2 linked regions of the Rubinisphaera margarita genome follow. The main gene of each other region encodes a partner of the protein of the gene in region 2 in a complex. Links are inferred from orthologs where the notes say so. Each region holds a gene or a part of one and is shown on either strand. Other genes may lie near its edges.

Region 1 (7,644 bases), on a different replicon or contig from region 2:
TTGATCCAACGACGCCCTGCGTCTCTGTTTTTCTTCACATTCCTGTCTGAACAATACACCCGAGCCGGTTCAACCGACCCGACGGACAAGCACTCGATTAGTGCTTCATGTCCTTGACGCCCTTCTTACCGGCGACGGTCTTACGAACCCCTTTACGGGTTCGAGCGTTCGTGATCGTTCGCTGACCACGCACAGGCAGACCGCGACGGTGTCGCATTCCGCGATAGGACTGAATTTCCCGCAGACGGGCGATGTGCTGCTGAGTCTGACGACGCAACTGACCTTCGATGACGTACTCGGTATCCAGCAGGTTGTTCAGCTGGGCGATGTCGTCGTCGTTCAGGTCCTTGGCCTTCATCTGCGGATCGACGCCGAGGCGACGGCAGATCTCGATGGCCGTGTGCTGACCAATCCCGTACAGATAGGTCAACGAGACATAGGCCGGCTTGTTGTTCGGAATATCCACACCCTGGACACGAGGCATACTCTCTCACTCCCGGAAATCGCCGCGTGCCTCACTGGGCACCAGCAACTGTTGAATCGCTAAAACTGATCCTGAAACGAAGGGACCAGAACTTGTACTAACACTCTGTCAGTCGAATCGCACGAAAGCCGGACACCGAATCGGTCATTCCGACTTCACGTCATGGACAATCGACCCGCCAACCGCACCTCAAAGCAGGCAGCCAGGACTAACCCTGACGCTGCTTGTGCTTCGGATTCGACGAACAGATGACGTAAACACGACCTTTGCGACGGACGATCTTGCAATTCTCGCAAATCCGCTTGACGCTCGCCCTCACCTTCATGATACCGACACCTTCAACCGACTGACTATATTTCTGAATCACGAAATCGCGATCACTGGATGATCCGAGCCTGGTCAAAACTGGAAAACCGATGCAAATCGGCCTTCAACACGTCTCTAACCCGGTCGCACAGCAGTTCCCGCGAACTATTTGCAAACTTCTCCCGCAGCGGGACGGACCGGCAGACTACGGAATTTGGAATCGCGGATTATAGACATCTGCAATTCCGCCTGACAACCCATACGTGCCAACCGCCTTCTGAAAAATCCGAACTGACCGCTTTTCTACGAAAAAAGTCGGCCGTCTTCGAGTGTTTCTCGAACAGCAGGCTGGAACAGCCGTAGCCTATCCCAGCTTACTATGCGTTCGAGGCTGGAAAACGCTTTCGCCGATCCCAGCCGACTCTCGATTGAGTGATCTTCCTTCAGGCGAGTCGCGGCGTGAGGATTTCAGGCCCGTCAGCCGTCATCGCGACGGTGTGCTCGAAGTGCACACTCGGTCGATGATCCCGCGTAAAGACAGTCCAGTGATCTTTCGAGAGAAACAGCTCTTCTGTCCCCGCATTCACCATCGGTTCGACGGCGATCACCAGACCAGGCTTCAGCTCGAAATCCTTCTCGACTGTCTCATCATCCATGTAGTGAGGCACCTGCGGATCTTCATGCATCTCGCGTCCGATGCCGTGCCCCACAAAGTCGACCACCGAAGAAAACCCGTAGCTCGCTACGTGCTCCTCCATCTGCGTGGCGACTTCACTCCACCACCGACACTTCGCCATCTGTTCGATAGCCAGGTTCAGTGTCTCTTCTCCGACTTTGAGCAGCAAACGCTTCTCATCGTCGACCTCTCCGACCGGATAGGTCCAGGCCGAATCTCCACACCAGCCGTTCAGTTTGCAGCCGGTGTCCACGCTCACGATATCTCCGGCTTCCAGTTTCCTGGTCCCCGGGATGCCGTGCACGATTTCCTCATTGACAGAAATGCAGCAGACCGACGGAAACGGAACCGGCCCGGGAACCCCTTTGAACAAGGGAATCGCCCCATGCTTATCGAACAGCTTCTCAACCGCCCGATCGATATCGCGAGTGCGAATGCCCGGACGGACCATAGAAGCGATCAACTGATGTGCTTCAGAAACGAGTAACCCCGCCTGTCGCATCCGGTCGATTTCGCGTCGACTCTTGAGAATGATCACGCCGACCGTCCTTCTCGAGCCGCCAGCAACCGGCAGCTCATCTCATACTTAAGCCTTCTCATCGGCTTCCAGCATTCCTGAATAGTTTCGCATCACCAGATGGCTGTCGATCTTCTGCACCAGGTCGAGCGCGACCGAAACCACGATCAGCAGTCCCGTTCCCCCGTAGAAGCTGGCCAGCATGAACGGAATGTTCATCCAGCGGGCCACGATGGTCGGAATGATCGCCACCAGAGCCAGGAAGCCGGCTCCGACGAACGTGATCCGAACCATCACCTGCTCCAGGTAAGTCGCGGTCCGTGTTCCCGGACGGTAACCCGGGATAAAGCTGCCGTAGTCCTTCAGGTTGTTGGCCATGTCCTTCGGATTGAAGGTAATAGCGGTCCAGAAGTAGCAGAAGAAGTAAATCAGAGCGACATAACACATATTGTAGAGGAAGCCGCGACCGGAGCCAAAGGCACTGGCCAGCGTCTTCAGCGTCAGCGAGCCCGGCCAGATTCCCGAGGCCTGACTGAACAGGAAGTACGGGAACATCAGCAGGCTCGAAGCGAAGATGATCGGCATCACGCCGGCCTGGTTCACTCGCAGCGGTAGATACTGACGCTGACCACCCATCACGCGGCGACCGCGGACGTGCTTCGCACTCTGAATCGGAATTCGACGCTGCCCCTGCGTCATGGCGATGACACCGATCACCACGGCGATGAACAGTCCCAGCAGCAGAATCAGCTTATCAATCCCGGTATCGGTCCCGGCTCGAATGCCGTTCTCGAAAGCGGGCTGAAGGTATTCGTACATCGACGTTGGCATCTGTGCCAGAATCCCGGCCATAATCAGCAGACTGATCCCGTTACCAATTCCGTACTCGTCGATCTGCTCACCGAGCCACATCAGGAAGATGGTACCGGCCGTCATGATCAAAGCCCCGATCATATGGCAAAGCCACCAGTCGTACTCTCTCATGATCATCCCGGCCCCTTCCGCCCCAAAGCCACCGGAGATGGCTCGGATCCAGAAGAAGCTTTGCAACAGACAGATCACCACCGTTGCGTATCGCGTATATTCGTTGATCTTCTTGCGGCCCGATTCCCCTTCTTTCTGCAGCTGTTCGAGCGGTGGATACACCGACCCCATCAGCTGGAAGATAATCGAGGCGGAAATATAAGGCATGATCCCCAGACCGAAGATCGTCGAGTTGCCCAGGTTCGAAGCTGAGAACAGCGAGACCATCTGAATGACCTGGCCGAACCCCGAACTTCCCTGCTGCAGCTTCTCCATCTGTTGTGCGAACAGTTCCTGATCGATGAACGGCAGCGGAATCCAGAATCCGAGGCGGTAGACAGCGAGCAGGCCGATCGTCAGCAGAATCTTGTTTCGCAGTTCAGGGATGCGAAACAGTGTAATCAACTTTCCAAACATCGACGAATTTCCTGAGTGTGTGGATATGAAAGCCGAAGCCGCGAAACCTGTTCCTGCAGGACATCGACCAAATTGAACCAGCCCGACCGGCAAAGATCGCTGGAGTTCTAACGATTATTCAAACCCGGGGGTAGAAGAGTTTTCGTGGATTTGCGGCATTTCCGCAAGCTCCAACACATAACGGGATGAAAAGTGTGGCACCGGCTCCGTCAGTACCGCTTCTCCCGTCGCTCCTCAGGCAGTACCAGTCCAACCAGCACTGACCTGTTGCGAACCTCGCCAGCTGGCCAGTCCGCAACCGACCCGATCTCTCAGCTCATAAAAAAAGCCTTCCCGCACCGGAAAGGCCTTGTCTTCATAGTTTCCGTCGGTCCCGCGCGGGAGCAGAACCTGCCGACCCCGACGCCACTTAGACGATCGGTTCGACCTTACCGCCAGCGGAGGTGATCGCTGCTTCGGCTGATGCCGAATAACGATGAACCTGAACGTTGAGCTTCTTGGTCAGTTCGCCATTGCCGAGCACCTTGACGGCATCGAAGCGACCGTGAATCAGCCCCTTCTTCTTCAGCGACTCCAGCGTCACGTCGTCCCCATCCTGGAAGTTGCTCTCCAGATCTTTCAGGTTGACGATGGCTACAACGTCAGCGAAAGCGGTGTTATTGAAACCACGCTTGGCGACTCGCATGAAGATCGGCGTCTGGCCCCCTTCGAAGCCACGACGGGAGGCGGAACCACCACGGCTGTAGTAGCCTTTGTGTCCGCGACCGGCAGTCTTACCGTGTCCCGAACCGACACCACGGCCGATCCGCTTCCGCTTCTTGTTCTTATGAATGTCGCGATGGACGTCATCGATAATCATGGCAGCACTTCTACCGTAAAAAGCCGCACGAAAAGGTGCAGTAACGCTTGAATCAAAGAGTGTCGAAAACCGGACGAGTCGGTTTAGACATCCACGCCACGCAGGCGGGAGAAATCTTCACGGGTCCGCAGTTTGGACAAAGCGTCGAAAGTTGCCTTTACGACGTTAATCGGATTGGTCGAGCCGCGAACCTTGGTCAGAATGTCTTTCAGACCAACAGATTCGACAACCGCACGCACACTCGCCCCAGCAATAACACCGGTACCCGGGTTAGCCGGCAGCAGCAGGACACGAGCCGAGCCGAAACGACCTTCAACTTCGTGAGGAATGGTCGCACCATCCAGTTGAATCCGGACCTTATGACGCCCGGCGTCTTTCACGGCTTTCTCAACCGAAGTCGGAACTTCGTTGCCCTTGCCGTAACCCCAACCGACTTCACCGTTGTGATTGCCAACCACGACCATGGCCGCGAAGCTGAAACGGCGTCCCCCTTTAACCACGCAGGAACAGCGTCGAATCTGGACCACCTGCTCCTGTGAGTCTGACCTTGCTTCCGTAGCCAACGTTGACACTCCCGTAAAATCGATTGATCTGTATCAGTTCCGTCCCTGTCTTCAGACAGCCAACGGCGATGTATTTACTAGAACTGCAGACCGCCTTCGCGAGCCGCATCGGCGAGCGCTTTCACCCGACCGTGGTAACGATAGTCACCGCGATCGAAAGCCACTTCCGTAATTCCTTTTTCCTGAGCCCGCTCAGCCAGGAGCTTGCCGATCTTCTCAGCGGCTTCAATGTTGCCAGCGTACTTGCTCGGCCCGGCGACAGCGCCTTCCATCGTACTGGCTGAAACCAGTGTCTTGCCCTCGATGTCATCGATAATCTGGGCGTACATATGGCGATTGCTGCGGAACACCGACAGACGCAGACGTCCAGCCGAACGAATCCGGTTCCGGACGCGGAAAGCACGCCGCTCACGACGCTTGGTAACTCGTTTTTGAATCTTCATGGCTGGTCGCCACCTTCTACAAAACTGACGCTGGCTCCGACTCGAACCAACTTACGCCAGAAGTCCGCAACAAATATTCCCAGATCGTCTCGATTGCGACCGACTACTTCGCGAAGGCCTTACCGGCCTTACGGCGAATCTGCTCACCCTGGTACCGAATCCCTTTACCCTTGTAAGGCTCAGGAGGACGAACGCGACGAATGTTGGCCGCGAACTGTCCGACGGCATGCTTGTCCGCACTTTTCAGGATGATCAGCGTCGCGGAGGGCAACTCGCAGGTCACGCCTTGCGGAATCGGCAGTTTGATCGTATTGGCAAAGCCGACCTGCAGAGACAGGAACTGACCCTGCATGGAAGCCTGATAACCGACGCCGACTACTTCCAGACGACGTTCGAACGGAGTCACGACTCCCGCCACCATATTATTGAGCAGAGCGCGTGTCAAACCATGCAGTGCACGACTCTGACGCTCATCGTCAGGACGCTGCACTTCGATCTGAGCCGGATCCGAGTTAATCGACACCGAAACGCCGGGGTGATGCTCGACCTTCAGGGTTCCTGCCGGACCTTTGACGGTCACGGTGCGACCCGACTGAGTCACCTCGACATTCGAGGGAATCGGAACCGGTTTATTTCCAATACGAGACATTTGCCAGAACTTTCAACTGAGTCAGCACCTGCGGGTGCCTGCTCGAAATGTTACCACACGGTGCAGAGAATTTCTCCGCCCACGCCCTTCGCTTTTGCTTCGCGATTGCTGAGCACGCCCTGGTTGGTGGAAAGGATGCAGATCCCCATCCCCTGCTTAATCACTGGCGTCTCGCTCACGCCGGCGTACTGACGACGTCCCGGCTTGCTGGCGCGGACGATCTTCTGGATCACTTTTTCGCCATTCGGGCCGTATTTCAGCTGGACTCGCAGAACGTTCTGAGGCTGTTCTTCGATTTCTTCGAAGCCCCAGATGTAACCTTCACGCTTCAGCACGTCCGCGATGGCCTTCTTCAATTTGGACGTCGGAATATCGACGATCGGTCGCTCGATGGCGATCGCGTTGCGAATTCGTGTCAGCATGTCGGCAACCGGGTCGGTCATCATGGTTGCATCATTCCCGTACAGTAGTGTGTTTGAATCGAAATCTTGGAGACGGCAGCGACGGGGCGGCAGTCAGTTACGCTTGCGTTGCAGCGGCCGGCTTCCGGAACGGGAACCCGAACTTCGTCAACAGAACTCTTGCTTCATCATTATTGGTCGCCGAAGTCACGATGGAGATGTTCAACCCCTGTGTGAACTTGGCATTGTCGGCATCCACTTCCGGGAACACCATCTGTTCAGACAGTCCCAGGCTGTAATTGCCGTTGCCGTCGAAGGCATTGGCCTTCACGCCGCGGAAGTCGCGAACTCGTGGCAAAACCAGTGTGATCAGTCGATCGAGGAACTCGTACATCCGAATACCGCGAAGCGTCACCCGGCAGCCGATTTCCATTCCTTCACGCAACTTGAAACCGGCGATCGACTTCTTGGCCCGCGTGATTTCCGGCTTCTGACCGGCAATCAACGTCAGGTGTTCGAGGGCTTCGTCGAGTCGCTTGCGATCCTGGATCGCTTTCCCGACGCCCATGTTGATGACGATCTTTTCGAGCTTCGGCAGAGAATGGATATTCTTGCGACCGAATTCTTCCTGCATCGCAGGAATGATCTCTTGACGGTATTTTTCCAGTAGACGGGTCACGACTGACCACTCCTCATTTTGTATTCACGCTGACGTGACTGCCTGTGATTTACTTGGATGCCGCATGCTTGTCGCGGGGAGGGCTGATCTTGCCAGCACTGGCTCCACACTTCTTGCAGATCCGCTCTTTGGCGCCCTGCTCGTCGTACTTGAATCCCAGGCGGGTCGGCTTCGAGCAGGATTCGCAGTAATACATCACGTTGCTGCTCGGAATCGGCATCTCCATGTGGAGACGACCGCCGGACGGCGACTTCGGATGACCACGCTTCACGTGCTTGTAGACCTGGTTCACACCTTGGACAAGCATCTTCTCGCCGCCGACGAGCACCGACAGCACCTGTCGTGGCGTGCTTGATGCGTCATCTCCAGTGATGACGACGACCTGGTCCCCTTTTTTGATCTTCATGGCTCTCTGCCCCGACTCACCCGTTGCCTGTGTCTTCGCTCAGCGGCTCACCGTCCGGCTGATCGAACTCCCATCTGGGAGAATCTCTTGTCTGTTTCCAAATGCCTGGCGGCGAACTCGCTCTAGAACACGTCCCGTGCGAGAGACACGATCTTCATGAAGCGGCGATCGCGAAGTTCGCGAGCCACGGCTCCAAAGATACGAGTACCACGCGGGTTGCC
Region 2 (7,551 bases):
GGTGGTAAATCCGGCTGATGACCGTTTCGCCGCGAGCCGCCAGTCCGGCCAGAACCAGAGCAGCGGAGGCTCGCAGGTCGGAAGCCATGACACAGGCTCCGCTGAGTTCGTTCACCCCTTCGATGATAACGCCACTGCTTTCCCGTCGGATCTTCGCTCCCATCCGCAGCAGTTCGGCGGCGTGCAGAAAGCGATCGGGGAACACGCGATCGGTGACGACGCTCGTGCCCGACGCGAGGCACATCATGGCGGTCAGCTGGGCCTGCAGATCGGTCGGAAAACCGGGAAACGGCAACGCGACCACATCGAGCGGCTGGAGATCCCCTGCTCTGCGAACGCGAGCGGTTTCGTCTTGAAGATCGATCGCTAATCCCGCTGTCCGCAGTGTTTCGATCGCGGCTGTCAGATGATCGTCGCGAACTCCTTCGATCGTCAGGTCGCCGTCGGTAATTCCCGCCGCCATCATCCACGTGGCGGCTTCGATGCGGTCAGGAATGATGGTGTACTCGACTGCCTGCAGTTCGCGGACGCCGTCGATCGTCAGCGTTGAGGTTCCAAGACCAGTGATCTGAGCTCCGCAGGCGTTCAGAAAGTTACCCAGGTCAATCACTTCCGGCTCGCAGGCTGCGGCCTGAATGATCGTTCTTCCGCGAGAGAGCACCGCAGCTGACATCACATTGCAGGTGCCGGTCACCGTGCTCCCCTGCGGCCCGCTGAGATAGATTTCTGCTCCACGAAGTTCGCGAGCGGACGCGTGGATGTAGCCCTGATCGATGACGATCTCCGCTCCGAGTGCGGAGAGTCCTTTCAGATGCAGGTCGATCGGACGATGGCCGATGTTGCAGCCGCCGGGGAGGGAAACGCAGGCTTCTCCCTGACTCGCCAGCAGCGGGCCGAGGACACAAACACTGGCCCGCATCGTGCGGACGAGTTCGTAATCGGCTCGACAGGTGGAAACTGCACTCGATTCGAGAGCGATGGTGTGATCATCGAGAAATTCAACCGCGACGCCGAACTGCGTCAGCAGCTGAATCATGCTGTTCGTGTCCCGCAGCCGCGGGAAGTTGTGCAGAATCGTTCGCCCGGGAATGGCGAGAGTCGCCGCCATGATCGGCAGTGCGGCGTTCTTCGCCCCAGAGACGGAGACCGTTCCCTGCAGCCGATGTCCTCCCCGGATTCGCAGCTCGTCCATGTCGACTCCCGGGGGGTGAACAGTGGGTTAACAATGGGTGGCCCAGCCGAAACGGCTGGGTCGCGGAGCGACAAGAGGCTGCGCCATACAGGTGGTCCGTCAGCGAGCCGTTCTCGCGCACATGGCGCTGCCTCTTGTGACTTCGTCACCCGGCCGCTTCGGCCGGGCCACCCTATTTCTTACTCTTACTTCCGACGGGCAAACAGGAACCGGGGTTTCCCAGCCAGATCGTTGATGCCGCGAAGGTCGGTCCACTGGCCCGTCTGTTCTGCAAAGGTGATGGCGTCATTCATCTGAGCGGGATCCATTTCGAGCAGACAGACGCCGCCGGAGCGGACGTAGTCCGGGCCCTGGGTCAGAATCTCGCGGACGAAATCAAGGCCGTCTTCTCCGCCGTCGAGAGCCGCGTGCGGTTCGTGGTGCACGATGTCGGGGGCCAGGCCGGGGATCTCGTCCTTTCGAACGTAGGGAGGATTGCTCACGAGCAGATCGAACGGTTCTTTGGGGACCGGTTCGAACAGACTTCCCTGCAGGACCTGCATCCGGTCGGCGACCTTGAGTTTCTCCGCGTTGTGGGTCGTGGCCTGAAACGGAGCATCGTGGAGTTCGACCGCGGTCACACGGGCATCGGCCCGTTGTTTGGCCAGCGAAATGGAGATGCAGCCGCTGCCGGAGCAGAGTTCGAGAATGCGAGGGTTCTTCACCTCCTGCAGAGCCGAGAGACCTTCCATGACGAGAGTCTCGGTTTCCGGTCGCGGCACAAAAACGCCGGGGCCGACGGCGAAGTTGAGACTGAAGAACTCTTTGCGACCGACCAGATAGGCGACCGGCTCGTGCCTGACCCGTCGTTTGACGAGATCTCGCATCTTCGCACGAACGTCGTCACTGACGATCTCATTGAAGTGCGTGTAAAGCTCGATGCGCTGACACTTGCGGGCGTGAGCGAGCAGAATCTCGCTTTCGAGACGTGCCGATTCGATTCCATGCTTTTTCAGATGATCCGTGGTCCACTGCAGGATTCGCTGCAATGTCCAGGGTTCGGCTGATTCGGGGGTCACCGGCTTTTGAACTTCCGACTGTTCCAAGAACGTCCTCCTGACAATCCGATCGATCAGGTTGCCACTGGCTCGGCCAGTGTCTGGAGTTGCTGTCCCAACTGCTCGAACTCAAGGTCTTACTGACAATGAAGCATACCTGCCGGCAGGGTGGCACAGCCATTCCTGCCTGTGCGTCATTCGGCGCGGATTTTTTGAACAACTCGCAAGACAAGCCGCTTGCCGCTTCGCGGTACAGAGATAAATCTCTGCACCATCCTTGAGTTTGACAGTTAGTCGGTCGCCTGGCTGTTGAGTCGTTCCTGGCGATCGAATTCGAGCAGTTGCTGGATCAGCTCATCCAGATTCCCCTGCATTATCTGGTCGAGCTTGTGGAGGGTCAAACCAATGCGGTGATCTGTCACGCGAGCCTGCGGGTAGTTGTAGGTCCGAATGCGGCTGCTGCGGTCTCCGGTTCCAATCAGAGTGCGGCGATGCTCGGCCCGTTCGTTGGCCTCTTTCTGCTGTTGGGCTTCCAGAATTCGGCTCCGCAGCACCTTCATGGCCTTGGCCTTGTTCTTGTGCTGGCTCTTTTCATCCTGACACGTCACCACGGTTCCGGTCGGAATGTGCGTGATGCGGATCGCCGATTCGGTCTTGTTAACCTTTTGACCGCCTGGTCCGGAAGCCCGGTAGGTGTCGATCTGCAGGTCTTCATCCCGGATGTCGATTTCGACTTCGTCCGCTTCGGGCATGACAGCCACGGTGGCGGCACTGGTCTGAATCCGCCCCTGCGTTTCGGTTTCAGGAACGCGCTGAACGCGGTGCCCACCACTTTCGAACTGCAGTGCGTGGAAGGCGCCTTCGCCGGTGATGGAAACAACGACTTCCTTGATCCCACCCAGTTCCGTGGGCTGAAAATCAAGAACTTCGTGCTTCCAGCCCTGAATATCCAGGTACCGCGTATACATGTCGTAGAGGTCGCGGGCGAACAGAGCCGCTTCGTCGCCGCCGGTACCGGCCCGGATTTCCATAATCAGCCCGCCGCGAGTAATCGAGTCGCCGGCTGTTGCCAGGTCCTCGAGTTCCTCCTGCATTTTCTCCATCTGCTCTTCGAGCTGATCGAGTTCCTTGCGGGCGTACTCCCGATCCTTGGGGTCGTCCTCTTCCTCCAGCATCATCTCGGCCGCTTCGATGTCGTCCTTCAGAGCGTGGTAGCTCTTCAGGGCTGCGGCGACCTTTTTCAGGCCGCCGTATTCTTTCTGAATCGACAACAGCTTCTGGGGGTCCGAGAGAATTTCCGGATCGACCAGCTTCTTCTCGAGTTCCTGAAAGCGGCGGTATTTCGTTTCCAGACTGGGAAACATGATGCAACTTAGCCTTGAGTGCGAACAGCCGGGCTATCCGGCAAGCGGGGAAAGAGTTCCACGCGTACGATCAGCCGATCGCCGCGAGCGTTCGCAGCAGCTAAGCCTTCTTTCCTCGCTGAGCCCAGTTGTACTTCTTCTGGAACTTCTCGACGCGACCGGCGGTATCGACGTACTTCATCTGGCCGGTGAAGAATGGATGGGAGTAGGCACTGATATCGACCTTCACCAGGGGATACTCGTTCCCGTCTTCCCACTTCACGGTTTCCTTCGACTTCATCGTCGAACGGGTCAGGAACTTATCGCCTGAACCGGTATCCATGAAGACGACGGAATGGTAATCAGGATGAATGTCTTTTTGCATAGCTCGAAAATCCAGGGTAACTGCTGTGTACGGGCGTACCGGCTGCGGCGGCTCCCAATTTTTGGTGATTGGGAAGTCTAATCACGTCCCGGCCTGCTGACAAGCGATTTCAGACTGTTAATGTAGATTGAACGGGAGAGAAATCCTCTTCTCCTCCGTTCAATTGGCGCGGAACTTGTTAGTCATCGACCGCACTCGATTTCACCGGCGTGGCGAAGCCCCAAATCCTGCCTTGAAAGCACTCCGACACCATGATTCCACTTCACGATACCGTGCCTTCCCGAAGCACTCCGTTCATTAACTATCTGCTGATCATCATCTGTGCGGTCGTCTTTTTTCAGCAGATCACGGGAGAGGGATCCGGCACCAATCTGGTGGAACGTTATGGGATGATTCCCGCCAGGCTGATCAATCCGGGAGCGGAAGTCACCCTTGAAGAGTACCAGCCGGCTCCCGGCGGACGGCCGGGCGAATATGAGATCGTCTCCCGACCTGCCGCTCCTTCAGCCGTTCCTCCGATTCTCACGTTGATCACGTGCATGTTTCTCCACGGCGGCTGGATGCACTTCCTGGGCAACATGCTGTTCCTGTTTATCTTCGGAGACAACGTGGAAGACTGCTTTGGACACTTCGGCTATCTGCTGTTCTATCTGGGAACGGGGGTCCTGGCCGGACTGGCGCACTTCGCAAGCATGCCGGGGTCCACCATGCCGACCATTGGAGCCAGCGGGGCCATTGCGGGAGTGATGGGAGGCTATTTTGTGCTCTATCCGCACTCGAAAGTGGTGGCCCTGGTGCCCCTTTTTATCATCTTCTTCACCGTACGGCTGCCCGCGCAGGTATTTCTGGGGATCTGGATTCTGTTCCAGTTGCTGCAGGGCTCGTTTGCTCCGGGAGGAACCGAAGCCAGTGGCGTCGCCTGGTGGGCCCATATCGGCGGTTTCGCAGCTGGATTCATTGTGGTCGTCGTTCTGAAGAACGCCCACCTCATCCGCCAGCCGATCCCCGAGCCACCAACTTATGAGTTCTGATCGAGAAACTGCCGAATCGCCGCAGTGAGATCGTCGGGACGCTCTTCGAACAGATAGTGTCCAGCTGTCGGAAATTCAACCGCCTGCGCGGATGGGAAGCGTGTCTGGAACTCCCGGAGAAAATGGGGCGTGAAGCACCAGTCCTTCATGCCCCAGGGCAGCAGCATCGGCTTCCCCTTGAGACGCTCTAGATTCTCTTCGATCTCGACAAGAGCCCGGTAACTCGGATGCGTCGGACGGAGTGGGATGTCCTTCACGAATTTGTCGACGGCAATCCGATCGTTCCACGATTCGTACGGCAGCAGGTAGCCCTTCTTGATCCGCTCCGGCAATGGTGATGCTTCGTTAACCGCCATTCGGACGGCGGCTCCCGCAAAGAGATTCAGCCCGCGAACGCCAACCGTACCAAGCAGCGGCGTGCGACAGACAGCGATGCGAAGCGGAATCCGTTTGGATCGGAAGGCCGCCGTATTCATGAGCACGAGTCGCGAGAACTGATCCGGCGTCCGACCAGCAGCCCCGCAGCCAATCGCTCCTCCCCAGTCATGAGCGATCAACGTGATGTTCCGTAACTGCAGCGATTCAATGAGCTTCTGCAGACGATCGACGTGCTGACTGAGGTGATAGGCTCGAAGCTGCGGCTTGTCCGACAGTCCACAGCCGAGATGATCAATCGCGACGCAGCGATATTCCGGCGACAGCTGCTTGATCAGATTCCGCCAGGCGAAACTCCACGTCGGGTTGCCATGCACGAACAGCAGAACCGGTCCCTGCCCTTCGTCGATGTAGTGGATGTTCCCGAATTCCGTTTGCAGAAACCGCGAGGCGAACGGATATTCGTCGGCCAGTCCGGCTTTGCTGATTGCAGGATGGACATCCTGATCGGTGAGAGACGTTTGGTTGTCAGTCATACGTGCGATGTTTCGTGAAGTTTCAACAGGACCTGCGTCAGTTCATTCAGCACATCCGGCGAGTGAACCGAGCTGAGTGAGATGCGCAGTCGGGCGGTGTTGTGAGGGACAGTTGGAGGGCGAATCGCTCCAACAAGAAATCCGGCGACTTCCAGTTCGCTGGCCCAGTTCATTGTGCGGTCAGGATCTTCCAGAACAACCGAAACAATAGGAGAATCGGAATCGCCCAGAAGCGTGAGGCCGGCATCTCTGAGAGTCTGTCTGAACTCGACTGAGCTTTTACGCAGGCGACTGCAGCGGTCGGGATCGTCCTGAAGGATTCGAATGGCCGCCGCAGCGCCTCCACAGGCGGCAACGGACAATCCGGTCGAGAACATCAGCGGCCGGGCGGTATTCCACAGCAGCTGAATGAGGGCGGCGGAACCGGCGACGAATCCTCCCTGGGACCCGAGCGACTTGCTGAGTGTGCCGACTCGCACAGCGATTCGACGGTTGATCAGATCGGCGTCGCAATGGCCCGACTCCCGAAGCTCCGTCACCGCTCCCTGTCCGGTCGAGCCATACACGCCGGTCGCGTGGGCTTCGTCGCAGATGATTGTGGCGTCGTACTGCTCCGCCAGTTCAACGAGCCGAGCCAGCGGAGCCAGAACGCCGTCCATACCGAAGACCGTCTCGGTAACGATCCAGCGTCGTCCCTGGTGTGACTGAAACTTCTGCAGCTGCCGTTCGAGGGCATCGAGTTCCGAGTGCCGAAACACCCGCAGCGATCCCCCCGAGAGCCGGCAGCCATCGATCAAACAGGCGTGGTTGAGCCGATCGCAGAAGACGAGATCGCCCGGTTTGACCAGAGCGGCAATCGCTCCCTGACAGGCCGCGTAACCCGACGAACAGAGCAGGACATCTTCGACCGCTTCGAAGGTGGCCAGTTGATCGCGAAGGGCCTGATGAGCCGGCGTCCATCCGGAAATCAACACGCTGGCACGGGCTCCAAGACCGTGCGTGCGAGTCGACTCACACGCCGCGGCAATCACTTCGCGATGGTTGGCCAGGCCGTGATAGTCGTTGCTGGAAAAGTCCCAGAGTTCGCGACCATTCAGTCGGCAGCGCCCTTCACCAAGTGGTTCGACCAGCCGACGTTTCCGCAGCAATCCTTCGGTTTGGATTGTCGCCAGCTGACGTTGGACAAATTCGGAAAAGGGTTCGGCCACGGAAAGGATCAGGTCAGGGAGATTTCATGATCACTCAACCGTTCGTAACCGGTTTCGGTGATCAGATAGTTGTGTTCGATCCGCATACCGCCGACACCTTCTTCGTACGCCCCCGGTTCCAGCGTGACAACGTCGCCAGCCTGCAGCGTGTCGGTGCTTTCCGGAACGAGGATCGGGGCTTCAGGATGCCCGAGCCCGAGGCCGTGACCGGCGTGATGAGTGAAGATGTCGCCCTTGCCGGCATCGAGATACGGCTGCTTGACGGCTTTGTAAACGTCGGCGCACTTCACACCGGCTTTGAGCATTTCTTCCCCGGCCTTCATCCCGGCCGAGCAGAGCTCGAAGAACTTGCTTTGCTCGTCAGTCGGAATCGTCACCGCCAGCGTGTTGGTGAAGTCGCTGCGATAGCCACAGAGGACAACCGAGTAGTCGAGCACGAACAGG

What was found. The genes of interacting proteins can lie anywhere in the genome.
Region 1: L1A08_RS15525 (region 2) and rplO share a complex: the UniProt entries of both Bacillus subtilis proteins name them as parts of the 50S ribosomal subunit. The link is inferred for Rubinisphaera margarita from one-to-one orthologs.

The regions. Positions count from the first base shown.
Region 1 is NZ_JAKFGB010000009.1:185,966-193,609, reverse strand. Bases 2,558-5,333 are described here. They hold rplO (50S ribosomal protein L15), read right to left. Parts: upstream 4,283-5,333; coding sequence 3,833-4,282; downstream 2,558-3,832. Other genes in these bases: rplR (50S ribosomal protein L18), read right to left, coding at 4,923-5,288; rpsE (30S ribosomal protein S5), read right to left, coding at 4,366-4,845; secY (preprotein translocase subunit SecY), read right to left, coding at 2,558-3,423. Also shown: rpsM (30S ribosomal protein S13), read right to left, coding at 98-484; rpmJ (50S ribosomal protein L36), read right to left, coding at 693-809; map (type I methionyl aminopeptidase), read right to left, coding at 1,234-2,004; more of secY, read right to left, coding at 2,053-2,557; rplF (50S ribosomal protein L6), read right to left, coding at 5,392-5,937; rpsH (30S ribosomal protein S8), read right to left, coding at 5,988-6,383; rplE (50S ribosomal protein L5), read right to left, coding at 6,457-7,017; rplX (50S ribosomal protein L24), read right to left, coding at 7,067-7,423; rplN (50S ribosomal protein L14), read right to left, coding at 7,546-7,644. UniProt on the Bacillus subtilis protein: Binds to the 23S rRNA.
Region 2 is NZ_JAKFGB010000014.1:656,734-664,284, reverse strand. Bases 2,326-5,008 are described here. They hold L1A08_RS15525 (type B 50S ribosomal protein L31), read right to left. Parts: upstream 3,958-5,008; coding sequence 3,694-3,957; downstream 2,326-3,693. Other genes in these bases: L1A08_RS15515 (alpha/beta fold hydrolase), read right to left, coding at 4,976-5,008; L1A08_RS15520 (rhomboid family intramembrane serine protease), read left to right, coding at 4,209-4,988; prfA (peptide chain release factor 1), read right to left, coding at 2,520-3,593. Outside these bases: murA (UDP-N-acetylglucosamine 1-carboxyvinyltransferase), read right to left, coding at 1-1,192; prmC (peptide chain release factor N(5)-glutamine methyltransferase), read right to left, coding at 1,378-2,277; more of L1A08_RS15515, read right to left, coding at 5,009-5,899; L1A08_RS15510 (aminotransferase class I/II-fold pyridoxal phosphate-dependent enzyme), read right to left, coding at 5,896-7,107; L1A08_RS15505 (M24 family metallopeptidase), read right to left, coding at 7,116-7,551. UniProt on the Bacillus subtilis protein: While neither of the L31 paralogs is essential, this protein does not seem to function as the main L31 protein.